DNA from 2 places in the Acidovorax sp. GW821-FHT10A04 genome. Region 2 is predicted to be linked to the other one. Evidence: predicted binding sites of a transcription regulator. Region 2 holds the regulator's gene; the other holds the start of a gene.
The links. Region 2 encodes FNR, which switches genes on or off when oxygen is low (the NO sensors DNR and NnrR bind a similar motif). Its sites were predicted from a motif close to TTGATNNNNATCAA; they were not measured.

Region 1: AC07PF_RS13350 (OmpW/AlkL family protein) is a predicted target of FNR. The motif match lies at 2,657-2,670, and genes of this name have one in related genera.

What each region holds. Positions count from the first base shown of each region.
Region 1 covers NZ_JBWKNZ010000005.1:239,978-245,447, forward strand. Annotated here, with positions in the region: gene AC07PF_RS13335 (metal-dependent hydrolase) at 1-925, shown strand, start outside; gene AC07PF_RS13340 (DUF1272 domain-containing protein) at 1,042-1,293, shown strand; gene AC07PF_RS13345 (LysE family translocator) at 1,290-1,916, shown strand; gene AC07PF_RS13350 (OmpW/AlkL family protein) at 1,913-2,518, opposite strand; gene AC07PF_RS13355 (DUF808 domain-containing protein) at 2,695-3,687, opposite strand; gene AC07PF_RS13360 (class I SAM-dependent methyltransferase) at 3,888-4,592, shown strand; gene purL (phosphoribosylformylglycinamidine synthase) at 4,819-5,470, opposite strand, start outside.
Region 2 covers NZ_JBWKNZ010000006.1:188,783-194,252, forward strand. Annotated here, with positions in the region: gene AC07PF_RS14955 (cyclic di-GMP phosphodiesterase) at 1-269, opposite strand, end outside; gene AC07PF_RS14960 (sulfite exporter TauE/SafE family protein) at 555-1,280, opposite strand; gene hemN (oxygen-independent coproporphyrinogen III oxidase) at 1,283-2,665, opposite strand; gene fnr (fumarate/nitrate reduction transcriptional regulator Fnr) at 2,838-3,557, shown strand; gene AC07PF_RS14975 (histidine phosphatase family protein) at 3,562-4,134, opposite strand; gene AC07PF_RS14980 (Bug family tripartite tricarboxylate transporter substrate binding protein) at 4,297-5,277, opposite strand; gene AC07PF_RS14985 (IclR family transcriptional regulator) at 5,373-5,470, shown strand, end outside.

The sequences.
Region 1 (5,470 bases), on a different contig from region 2:
CCATGGCGATGCCATGCTCAACATGGTGCTGCACCGCAGCAGCAGCCATGCCCTGCTGACCCTCACACTTTTGTCAGGCCCGCTGGCTTGGCTGGTGGCGCGCCTGCATGGCGAAACGCCGCACCTGCTGCGCTGGTGGCTGGCCCTGTGGCTGGCGCTGGTCACCCACCCGCTGCTGGATGCGATGACGATCTACGGCACGCAGCTGCTCTACCCCTTCACCAACCACCCGTACGGTGTGGGCAGCGTGTTCATCATCGATCCGCTGTACACGGTGCCGCTCGTCATCGGGGTGATCGCGGCCCTGGCCCTGCGCGGCGGCCGCGGCCTGCGCTGGAATGCCTGGGCGCTGGTGTTCAGCACCGCCTACCTGGGCCTGGGCGTGCTGGCGCAGCAGCATGTGGAGGGCATTGCGCGTGCATCGCTGCAGTCCGAGGGCATCACCGCCGAGCGCGTGCTGGTGACGCCTGCGCCGTTTTCTGCCGTGCTGTGGCGCGTGGTGGCGATGACACCCACGCACTACCTGGAAGGCTTTCGCTCGCTGGCCGATGGCGGCCAGCAGCCCATGCGCTGGACGCGCCATGAGCGTGGCACCGACCTGTACGCCACCTACCAGGGCAATGCGCATGTGCAGCGCCTGTCGCGCTTCACCCATGGCTTCTACCGCATGAACGAGGCGGGTGGGCACATCTACATCACCGACCTGCGCATGGGCATGGAGCCCGCGTACTCGTTCCACTTCGACATCGGCACGCCGCAGCAGGTGCTGGCGGGCACCGCCAAGGCCCGGCAGGAGTGGCAGCGCCCCGACCTGGAAACCGCCCTGCCCTGGCTGTGGCGCCGCATGCTGGCGCTGGACGATGCGCCCCTGCGCCCGGCGGGTACCGCGCCCAAAACACCTGCCCCGACCACCCCGGCAGGCTGAGCCAGCAGACAGACGGGCAGTACAGACGGCAGCGCTGGCAACCGCCGTCTGTGTCTTGCCGCGCAGGGCCGCTGCGCATAGAGTGGCCGGTTCACCGACCACCCCGAGGCCCCGCCATGCTCCAGATGCGCCCCAGCTGCGAATGCTGCGACAAAGACCTGCCACCCGATGCGACCGACGCACGCATCTGCACCTTCGAGTGCACCTTCTGCAGCACCTGCGCGGGCGGCCCGCTGGGCGGCATCTGCCCCAACTGCGGGGGTGAGCTGCTGCAGCGCCCGCGCCGGCCCGCATCCAAGCTGGCCAAGTACCCCGCGTCGACCGAGCGCGTGCACAAGCCGCAAGGCTGCGGCCCGTTGCTGGCATGAACGCGACCACGCTGCTGGTCTTTGCGCTCGTGGCCCTGGTGGCCATTGCCACGCCCGGGCCCACGGTGCTGCTGGCACTGGCCAACGGCTCGCGCTATGGCGTACGCCGCTCCGTGCCGGGCATGCTCGGCGCCGTGGCCTCCGACTTCGTGCTGGTGGGCGCCGTGGCGCTGGGCCTGGGCGCTCTGCTCGCGGCCTCGGAGTTCTGGTTCTCCGTCGTCAAATGGGTGGGCGCCGCCTACCTGGCATGGCTCGGGCTGCGCCTGCTGCGCTCGCAGGGCGGGCTGGACCTGTCGCAGGCTGGCAGCGCCGAGGGTGTGACGGCCCGCGGCGTCTTTGCCAAGTCGTTCCTGGTCGCAGTGACCAACCCCAAGGGCTACCTGTTCTGCTCGGCCCTGCTGCCACAGTTCATCGACGCGAATGCACCGCAGTGGCCGCAGTACGCAGCCATTGCAGTGGTGTTCGCGGGCCTGGATTTTGCGGTGATGCTGGCCTATGCCATCGTGGGCGCCAAGGCCGTGCAGTTGCTGCGCCGCCGCGCGGTGCTGTGGCTCGACCGCTGCTGCGGCGGGGCGCTGCTGGCCTTGGCGGGGTCGTTGGCCTTCTATCGCCGCAGCGCCTAGAACCTGTAGCCCAGGCCGATGCCGAACAGCACCGGATCGACCTTGAAGGTGCCGGCCTTGGCACTGCCCGCGAACACGTCGGTCTGGATGTAGACCTTCTTCACGTCCACGTTCAGGTACAGGTTCTTCGACAGCGGAATGTCCACGCCCACCTGCAGGGCTGCGCCCCAGCTGTTCTTGTCGATGCCCACGCCGGCGGGCAGGTGCACGCTGGAAAAGCGCGTGTAGTTCAGGCCCGCGCCCACATAGGGCTTGAAGCCAGGGGCATCGAAATGGTACTGCAGCAGCAGCGAGGGCGGCAGGTGCTTGAGCGTGCCGATCTTGCCGCCGAGCGTGCTGGCGCGCACGTCGTGCTTTTGCGGCACGGTCAGGACCAGCTCGGCGGCGATGTTCCTGGTGAAGAAGTAGGTGACGTCGACCTCGGGAATGGCCTTGTCATTGACCGACAGGCCCAGGCCGGTGGTGTCCTTGTTGGCGCTGTCCAGGTGCACGGCGCGGGCGCGCACCAGCCAGGGGCCTTCGGATTCTTGTGCCATGGTGGCGCCGGATGCCAGCGCGCAGGCGGCCACCAGGGCCAGTTTCAGCAGCTTGTTGTTGTTCATGGGAGCGATCGATTCGATGCGGTTGAACGGGGACGACCCCCGTGCATGCATTGGGCCCCCGCACGCCCGCGCGTACCTTGCCGCAGATCAACCGATGGGCCGGCCGACGCGGCGCATCAGGCCCCGGATGACGGGGCTTCGATCTGGATCAACAACGGTGCGTGGTGCGTGGCGCGTCAGTGCGCGGCCGCGCCCTTGCCACGCATTTTTTGTACGACAGTCACCACGGCCACTACGAGGCCACCCGCGACGATGCCCACCACGGCATTGAGCAGGTTGGAGATCAGCCCCCCCCACAGCGCTCCCGCGGGCCAGGTGCCGGCTGCAGCGCCCGCCCCTTCCACGGCGTGGTGCAGGGCCGGAATGCCGTGCACCAGGATGCCACCGCCCACCAGGAACATGGCGGCCGTGCCGGCGATGGACAGGAATTTCATGAGCCAGGGCGCCGCATTGACGATGCCCGTGCCCAGGGCCTTGGCCACCGCGCTGCGCTTGCTGTTGAGCCACAGGCCCAGGTCGTCGAGCTTGACGATGCCCGCCACCAGGCCGTACACCCCCACCGTCATGATGACGGCGATGCCCGTCAGCACGGCCACCTGCTGCGCAAACGAGGCCGTCGCCACCGTGCCCAGCGTGATGGCGATGATTTCTGCCGACAGGATGAAGTCGGTGCGCACGGCGCCCTTGATCTTGTCCTTTTCCATGGCCACCAGGTCCACGGCCGGGTTGGCATTGGCCTGGGCACGGCTTTCGTGCTCGGCCTCGTCCTTGCTCTCGCTGTGCAGGAACTTGTGGGCGATCTTCTCGAAGCCCTCGAAGCACAGGAAGGCGCCGCCGATCATCAGCAGCGGCGTGACGGCCCAGGGCGCGAAGGCGCTGATCAACAGCGCTGCGGGCACCAGGATGGCCTTGTTGACCATGGAGCCCTTGGCGACGGCCCAGACCACGGGGATCTCGCGCTCGGCGCGCACACCGGTGACCTGCTGGGCGTTGAGCGCCAGGTCGTCGCCCAGCACGCCAGCCGTCTTCTGCGCGGCCACCTTGGTCATGACCGAAACGTCATCGGCCATGGCGGCGCTCTTCTTGGCCGCCACCTTGGTCATGAGGGCGACGTCGTCGAGGATGGTGGCGATATCGTCCAACAGGGCTAGAAGGCTGCCAGCGGCCATGGAAGGTCCTTGGGGATTGCGTAAAACCGCCGACTATAGCAACGATGCACGGCATTCCCCCACAGGGCCAGGGGCCACCACGCCCCCCGACGCACGCCGCCGGCACCGCGGCAACAGCACCTCCTGCGCAAAAGGCGCATACTCGGCAGCCACACCACCAACCCTTGGGGTCCCCTGACAACGGGCTTCTCGCCCGAGCCATGCCAGGCTACCTTACCAAGCAAGACAGCGTCGCCATTGCGGGCGTCGCCAATCTCACCATCCGTTCGCTGCTGGACAAGCAGCAGTTCTCCGACCCGCTGGGCGAGGCCGAGCGGCTGGGCATCTCCTCCGCCCTGTGGCCGCTGTTCGGCCTGCTGTGGCCCTCGGGCACGCAACTGGCCGAGCGCATGGCCACCCGGCCGCTGCAGGCGGGCGAGCGCGTGCTGGAGATCGGCTGCGGCCTGGGCCTGGCCAGCCTGGTGTGCCACCGGCGCGGCGTGGACATCACCGCCAGCGACGGACATCCGCTGGCCGACAGCTTTCTGCTCGAAAACCTGCGGCTGAACGCCCTGCCCCCCATGAAGTACCGTGCCGGGCACTGGAACCCACCGCAAGGCGCCGAGGGCGACGGCCCCGCTGCCAGCACCGTGAGCGGCCGCTTCGACCTGATCATGGGCAGCGACGTGCTCTACGAGCGCGACGCGCGCGCCACCCTGGCCGGCTTCATCGACCGCCATGCCGAGGTGGACGCACAGATCTGGATCGTGGACCCCGACCGCGGCAACCGCAGCGCCTTCCACAAGCAGATGGCGGTGCACCGCTTCGAGGTGGTGGAAGAGCGCCTGGACCACCCAGCCCTGGACGACCGCCCCGCCTACAAGGGTCGCCTGCTGGTGTACCAGCGGCCTGACCTCGCCAACTAGTGTCCTGTCCCGCAAATAAATGCCCATAAAACCGCGTCTTTCACGCCAGGGCAGCGTTGCAAATCCTCGCGATAGCTACGGCTATCGCTGCGGTTTGCGCCTTGCCCTGGCGCGAAATCCATCGGCTTTATTCTTGGCATCTATTTACGGGACAGAACACTAGCCGAGCATGAAAAACGGGGCCGAAGCCCCGTTTTCTTTCAACGCCGCCGCAGCGGCAATTCCATCAGCCCACCCACTTGCGGGCATTGCGCCAGATGCGCATCCACGGGCTCAACTGGCTGCGGTCTTCGCTGGTCCAGCTCATCTGCACGTTGCGGAACACGCGCTCGGCGTGCGGCATCATGGCCGTGAAGCGGCCGTCGGCCGTGGTCACGGCGGTGAGGCCGCCCGCGCTGCCGTTGGGGTTGAAGGGGTACTGCTCAGTGGCTGCGCCGTGGTTGTCCACATAGCGCATGGCCGCAATCGCCTTGTCGGCATTGCCGCGGTAGCGGAAGTTGGCGTAGCCCTCGCCGTGCGCCACGGCGATCGGCAGGCGGCTGCCGCTCATGCCCTGGAAGAACAGGCTCGGGGATTCGAGCACCTCCACCATCGACAGGCGGGCCTCGAAGCGCTCGCTCTGGTTGGTGGTGAAGCGCGGCCAGTCCTGCGCGCCGGGGATGATGTCGGCCAGCTCGGCAAACATCTGGCAGCCGTTGCACACGCCCAGGCCGAAGGTGTCCGTGCGGCCGAAGAAGCCCTGGAACTGCTCGGCCAGCACCGGGTTGAAGGTGATGCTGCGCGCCCAGCCGATGCCGGCACCCAGGGTGTCGCCATAGCTGAAGCCGCCGCAGGCGACCACGCCCTTGAAGTCCGCCAGTTGGGCACGCCCGGTCTGC
Region 2 (5,470 bases):
GCCTCCCGCGCAGCGCCAGGGGCATCGGCGGGCAGTGTTTCCTCGGGGCTGCCCACCGGGGGCAATGCCAGCTCGCGCAGGTCGGGGTCGCTCTTCTTGGGGACGTAGCGCACCTCGGTCAGCCCCAGTTCGCGCAAGGTGGCGATCTGTTCGGCCGACGCCACCCGGAAGCTGCTCACCGGAAACGGATGGTGCATCCAGCCCAGGTCGAGCTGGATGTACATGCCGATGCGCAACTGGCGGATATCGATGAGGATGGACGAATTCACTTCAAACGTACGTGAGGAAACACGGCGGCACTTCTGCCACCATTGGTTACACCCATTATCTCCACTTCTGAACGCTTGTCTTGCCCCGCAATGTCATAGGACATACCCCCCATCCCAAGGCCGGCGGGGGCTGTGGGGCAATTTACCTCTTGGTAAAAACCCTGGGGCAGGCCGTGCAGCGAACGGCACACCCTGCCGCCCCGGGGAGCCCCTCGCATCCGTGCAAGCACGTAGGACACGCAAAACAACAGTCCGGCAGGCCCCACCCGCCCCGTGGCCGGTGTATCACCGACACCACAGCGAAGGCTTGTAGACCAGGTCCATCCACAGCGCCCAGCCGGCCGCCGCGCACAGCAGCCCCCCGGCCACGCGGGTGCCCCAGTCGGCCCGGGCCTGGTTGATACGGCTGCGCAGGCGCGACCAGAGCCAGGGCCCGCCCACCAGCCACAGGCCGCTGCCCAGGGCAAACAGCGCCATGGTGGCACCGCCCTGCACCGGCCCGCCACTGAGCGCGGCCACCAGCAGGGCCGAGTACAGCAGGCCGCAGGGCATCAGCGCCCACAGCAGCCCGGCCACGCCCACGCCACCCGCCCCCGCCGTGAGGGGCTGTACGCGCCGCCAGACCGAGCGGCCCAGGCCTTCAACCCAGGCCGGCTGGCGTGCCTGCACCATGAGCAGCAGGCCCCAGGCCACCATGCCCAGGTGCGCAAAGGTCCAGGCAGGCTGCAGCGCGGCCGTGCGCTGCGTGAGCCAGGCCAGGCTTTCCATGGCCTGGGCAGCCACCGCACCCATGCCCGCATAGCCCGCCACCCGCCCGCCATGGAAGGCCAGCAGCCGGCCCAGGGCCAGCGATGGCGGTTCCAGCCCGGCACCCGTCGGCCCGGCCCAGCGCACCGCTTGGTCCCCCCCCCGCCCGACGAGCGCCGCGCAGGGCGCGGCGCACATGGCCAGGCAGTGCGGGCCGCCGGCCAGGCCCATGAGCAGCGCTGTCCAGCCCAGGGTGGCCAGCATGGTCAGATGATCCGGGAGAAGCGGGCGCGGTTGCGGTCCGCTTGAAGATAGCGGTCGAACACCATGGCGATGCCGCGCACGAAGAACCAGCCCATGGCCGAGACGAAGATGCCCTCGTCGGTCACGCTGACCAGGCCCTGCTCCTGCAGGCCCGCCAGTTGCTCCAGCTCGGCCGCGAAGGTGCGCCTGAAATCGATCAGCCAGCCCGCCTCGATGGACTCGAACAGCAGCTCGCCCTGGCACATCAGCGCCATGATGACGGCGCGGCGCACCAGGTCGTCGCGGTTCAGTGCCAGGCCGCGCACCACGGGCAGGCGGCCCTGGTCCAGCAGGTCGTAGTACTCGTCCAGGGTCTTGGCGTTCTGGCTGTAGGTGGCGCCCACCCGGCCGATGGCCGACACGCCCAGGGCGATCAGGTCGCAGTCGGGCTGCGTGCTGTAGCCCTGGAAGTTGCGGTGCAGCCGCCCCTGGCGCTTGGCCACGGCCAGCGCGTCGCTGGGCAGCGCGAAGTGGTCCATGCCCACGTACACATAGCCGGCGTCCATGAACTGCTGCAGCGAGCGCGAGAGCATGGCCACCTTGGAAGGCGCCGCCGGCAGCTCCGCCGGCACGATGCGCCGCTGCGGCTTGAAGCGCTCAGGCAGGTGGGCGTAGGCATACAGGGCGATGCGGTCGGGCCGCAGGGCCTTGACCTGCTCCAGCGTGCGGTCGAAGGACTCGGGCGTCTGCCGCGGCAGGCCGTAGATCAGGTCCACGTTGACCGACTCGAAGCCCAGGCTGCGCGCCGCCTCCACCAGCACGAACACCTGCCCGGCCGGCTGCACGCGGTGCACGGCCTTCTGCACGTCGGCATCGAAGTCCTGCACGCCAAAGCTCAGGCGGTTGAAGCCCAGCTCGGCCAGCACCGCCAGACGCTCGGCCGTCACGGTGCGCGGGTCCACCTCGATCGAGTATTCGCCGCCCGGCGCAAACGTGAAGCTGCGCTTGAGCACCGCCATCAGCTCGCGCAGCTTGTCGTCCGACAGAAAGGTGGGCGTGCCCCCGCCCAGGTGCAGCTGGCTCACCACCTGGCCCGTGCCGCAGTGGGCCGTGTGCAGCTCCACCTCGCGCGCCAGGTAGCGCAGGTACACGTCGCCCCGGTCGTGGTGTTTGGTGATGATCTTGTTGCAGGCGCAGTAGTAGCACAGCGACTCGCAGAACGGAATGTGCACATACAGCGACAGCGGCAGCGCCTTGCCCGGCGTGCCCGCCTTGCGCTGGGCCAGGGCCAGCACATAGTCGCTTTCGCCAAAAGCCTCGACGAAACGGTCGGCCGTGGGGTAGGAGGTATAGCGGGGGCCCGGCACGTCGAAACGGGTCAGGAGTTCGGGCGTCACAGCGGTCATGGGGAGCGTTTCCTTGTTGGATATGCACTTTGCCGCAGGCCTGCGCCCCCGTCCTTGACCTGGATCAAGTGTTGCGAGGCCCACAGGGCCCACAATTTGATTCATGTCAGCCACCACCACGCTCCTCTCGCCGGATGCGATCCGCTCGCAACCCCCAACAGCTGCTGCCCCCATGAACCCGCTCACCATCAAAGTCGCCTGCTCCAACTGCAACCTGCGCGAGCTGTGCATGCCCGTGGGCCTGAACGACGCCCAGTTGGAGCGCATCGACGAGATCGTGGCCACGCGGCGCAAGGTCAAGCGCGGCGGCACGCTGTTTCGCAACGGCGAGACCTTCACCTCGCTGTACGCCATCCGCACCGGCTTCTTCAAGACCTGCGTGGCCACCGAGGATGGGCGCGACCAAGTGACGGGCTTTCAGATGGCGGGAGAGATCATCGGGCTGGACGGCATCGTCAACGACCACCACACCTGCGACGCCGTGGCGCTGGAGGATGCCGAGGTCTGCGTGATGCCCTTCGACCGCATCGAGGAACTCTCGCGCGAGGTCACGGCCCTGCAGCACCACGTGCACAAGATCATGAGCCGCGAGATCGTGCGCGAGCACGGCGTCATGCTGCTGCTGGGCAGCATGCGCGCCGAGGAGCGCCTGGCGGCCTTCCTGCTGAACCTGGTGCAACGCCTGCATGCACGCGGTTTCTCGCAGTCCGAGCTGGTGCTGCGCATGACGCGCGAGGAGATCGGCAGCTACCTGGGCCTCAAGCTCGAAACCGTGAGCCGCACCTTCTCGAAGTTCGTCGAGGACGGCATCGTCGAGGTCAAGCAGCGCCACGTGCGCATCCTCGATACCGATGCGCTCAAGCGCATCGTCAATTCGCAGACCTGTAGCTGAACCTTCAGCCGGGAACCTGCAGGCGGGCCAGCACTTCGACTTTGCCGCTGCGGTCGACCCGCAGGATCAGCGCCTCGCCGGAACTGGTGTTGCCGCCCGCCAGGTCGGACAGCACGAACATGTGGGTGAACCAGGCCTCGAAACGGCCGGGGCGCTCGGATACAGATACCAGCGCCTGGCGCAGTTCGCGCAGATGCTCGGCGCCCGTGGTCTCGGGCGTGCCGCGCGGGGAGCCCAGCGCGGGCCACACCTGGGGCGCGGCGAATGCCAGCGTGGCGCTGTCGATGCAGCGGCACCAGGGGCTTGAAAGCACCCTGGCCGGCTGCAGTTGGCGTTCCTTGAACCATGCACCCGTGCGCCTAGCCTGCGCACGGCCCTGGTCGTTCAGGTTGCGTTGCGTGCTGCAATCGCCCAGGCGAAACCCCGGTGGATCGAAGGTACCCGGCGCCAGGGCATGGCGGAATGCCGCCACCACCCCACCCTCGCGCAGCAGGGCCTCGGCTTGCGAATCCTGGGACGCCCAGGCGCGCAGCGTGGCAAAGGCCAGGCCGGCACCCAGCACGGCGCGCCGGCCCATGGCCGCGTCCAGACGATGATGGGAATGGCAGGACAGCATGAAACTCCCCGTGGCGGACGGAACCGCTGGGCTCCACTGTAGCGGGGAGTGGCCCGATGGCCCCTGCCCGGCGCAAACCTGCAGCGGCCCAGGGGTCTTGGCGGGAGCGTGCGTGCTCCCTCCTCAATCGAGCGAAATGCGCTGCGCCTTGATCAGCTTGTGCCACCGGTCCGTCTCGGTGCGGATCAGGTCCGCATACTGGGCCGGGGTGCTGGCTACCGGCTCGATGCCGAAGTCGATGAGCTTTTGCTTGACCGCAGGCTGGTTGATGGCCGCAGCCACCTGTTTTTGCAGCGAGGCCACCACGTCCGCCGGTGTGCCTGCGGGCGCGACGATGCCCACCTGGGCCGAGGCCTCGACGTTCTTGAAGCCCAACTCGGCGAAGGTCGGCACATCGGGCAGCTGCGGCAGGCGCTTGGCACTGGCCACAGCAAGGGGGCGCACCTTGCCGGCCTTGATGAAGGCTCCGCCGGCGGCCAGGTCGACCATCATCGCGGGGATCTGGCCGCCGGCCAGGTCGGTCAGCGCGGGCGCAGCGCCGCGGTAGGGGATGTGGGTCATGAACAGGCCGGCATCGACCTTGAGCAACTCCATCGCCAGGTGGTGCGGGCTGCCCGCGCCGGCCGAGCCGAAGCTCATGGCGCCGGGCTTGGCCTTGGCCTTGGCGACGAAGTCCTTGGCGTCCTTGAAGTCGGCGCCTGGGTTGACCACCAGGATCATCGGGAACTTGCCCATCAGCGTCACAGGCAGCAGGTCCTTGCTGGGGTTGTAGCTGAGCTTGCTGTACAGCGCGGGGTTGAACACCATGGTGCCGTTGTCGGCCGACAGGATGGTGTAGCCATCGGGCGCGGCGCGGCCGGTCTCGGCGGCGGCAATCGCCGTGTTGCCCCCGGGCTTGTTGTCGATCAACACCGGTTGGCCGATCTGGGTCGAGAGCTGCTGGCCCACCGTGCGCGCGAGAAAATCGGAACCGCCGCCCGCCGGGTACGGCACCAGCCAGCGGATGGCCTTGGCCGGGTAGGTTTGCGCGCTGGCCGGGGCGGCCCATGCCAGCAATGCCGGCAGGGCGAGCATTCCAGCCAACAAGCGTCGATTCTTCAACATGTCTGCACCTCAGGGGATTAATATCTGCGTGATGTTACTCCGCTATGCGTAATAAGCCGGGGCAGCGTTTACCCTAGGTCCACCACCAAAACACCATGAGCACATCCCCTTCCACGGCCCGGGTGGCCGACCGCCGGCAACGGGTCCAGTCCGCCGAAATGGGGCTCAGCGTCCTCAAGGCGCTGACCCGCCT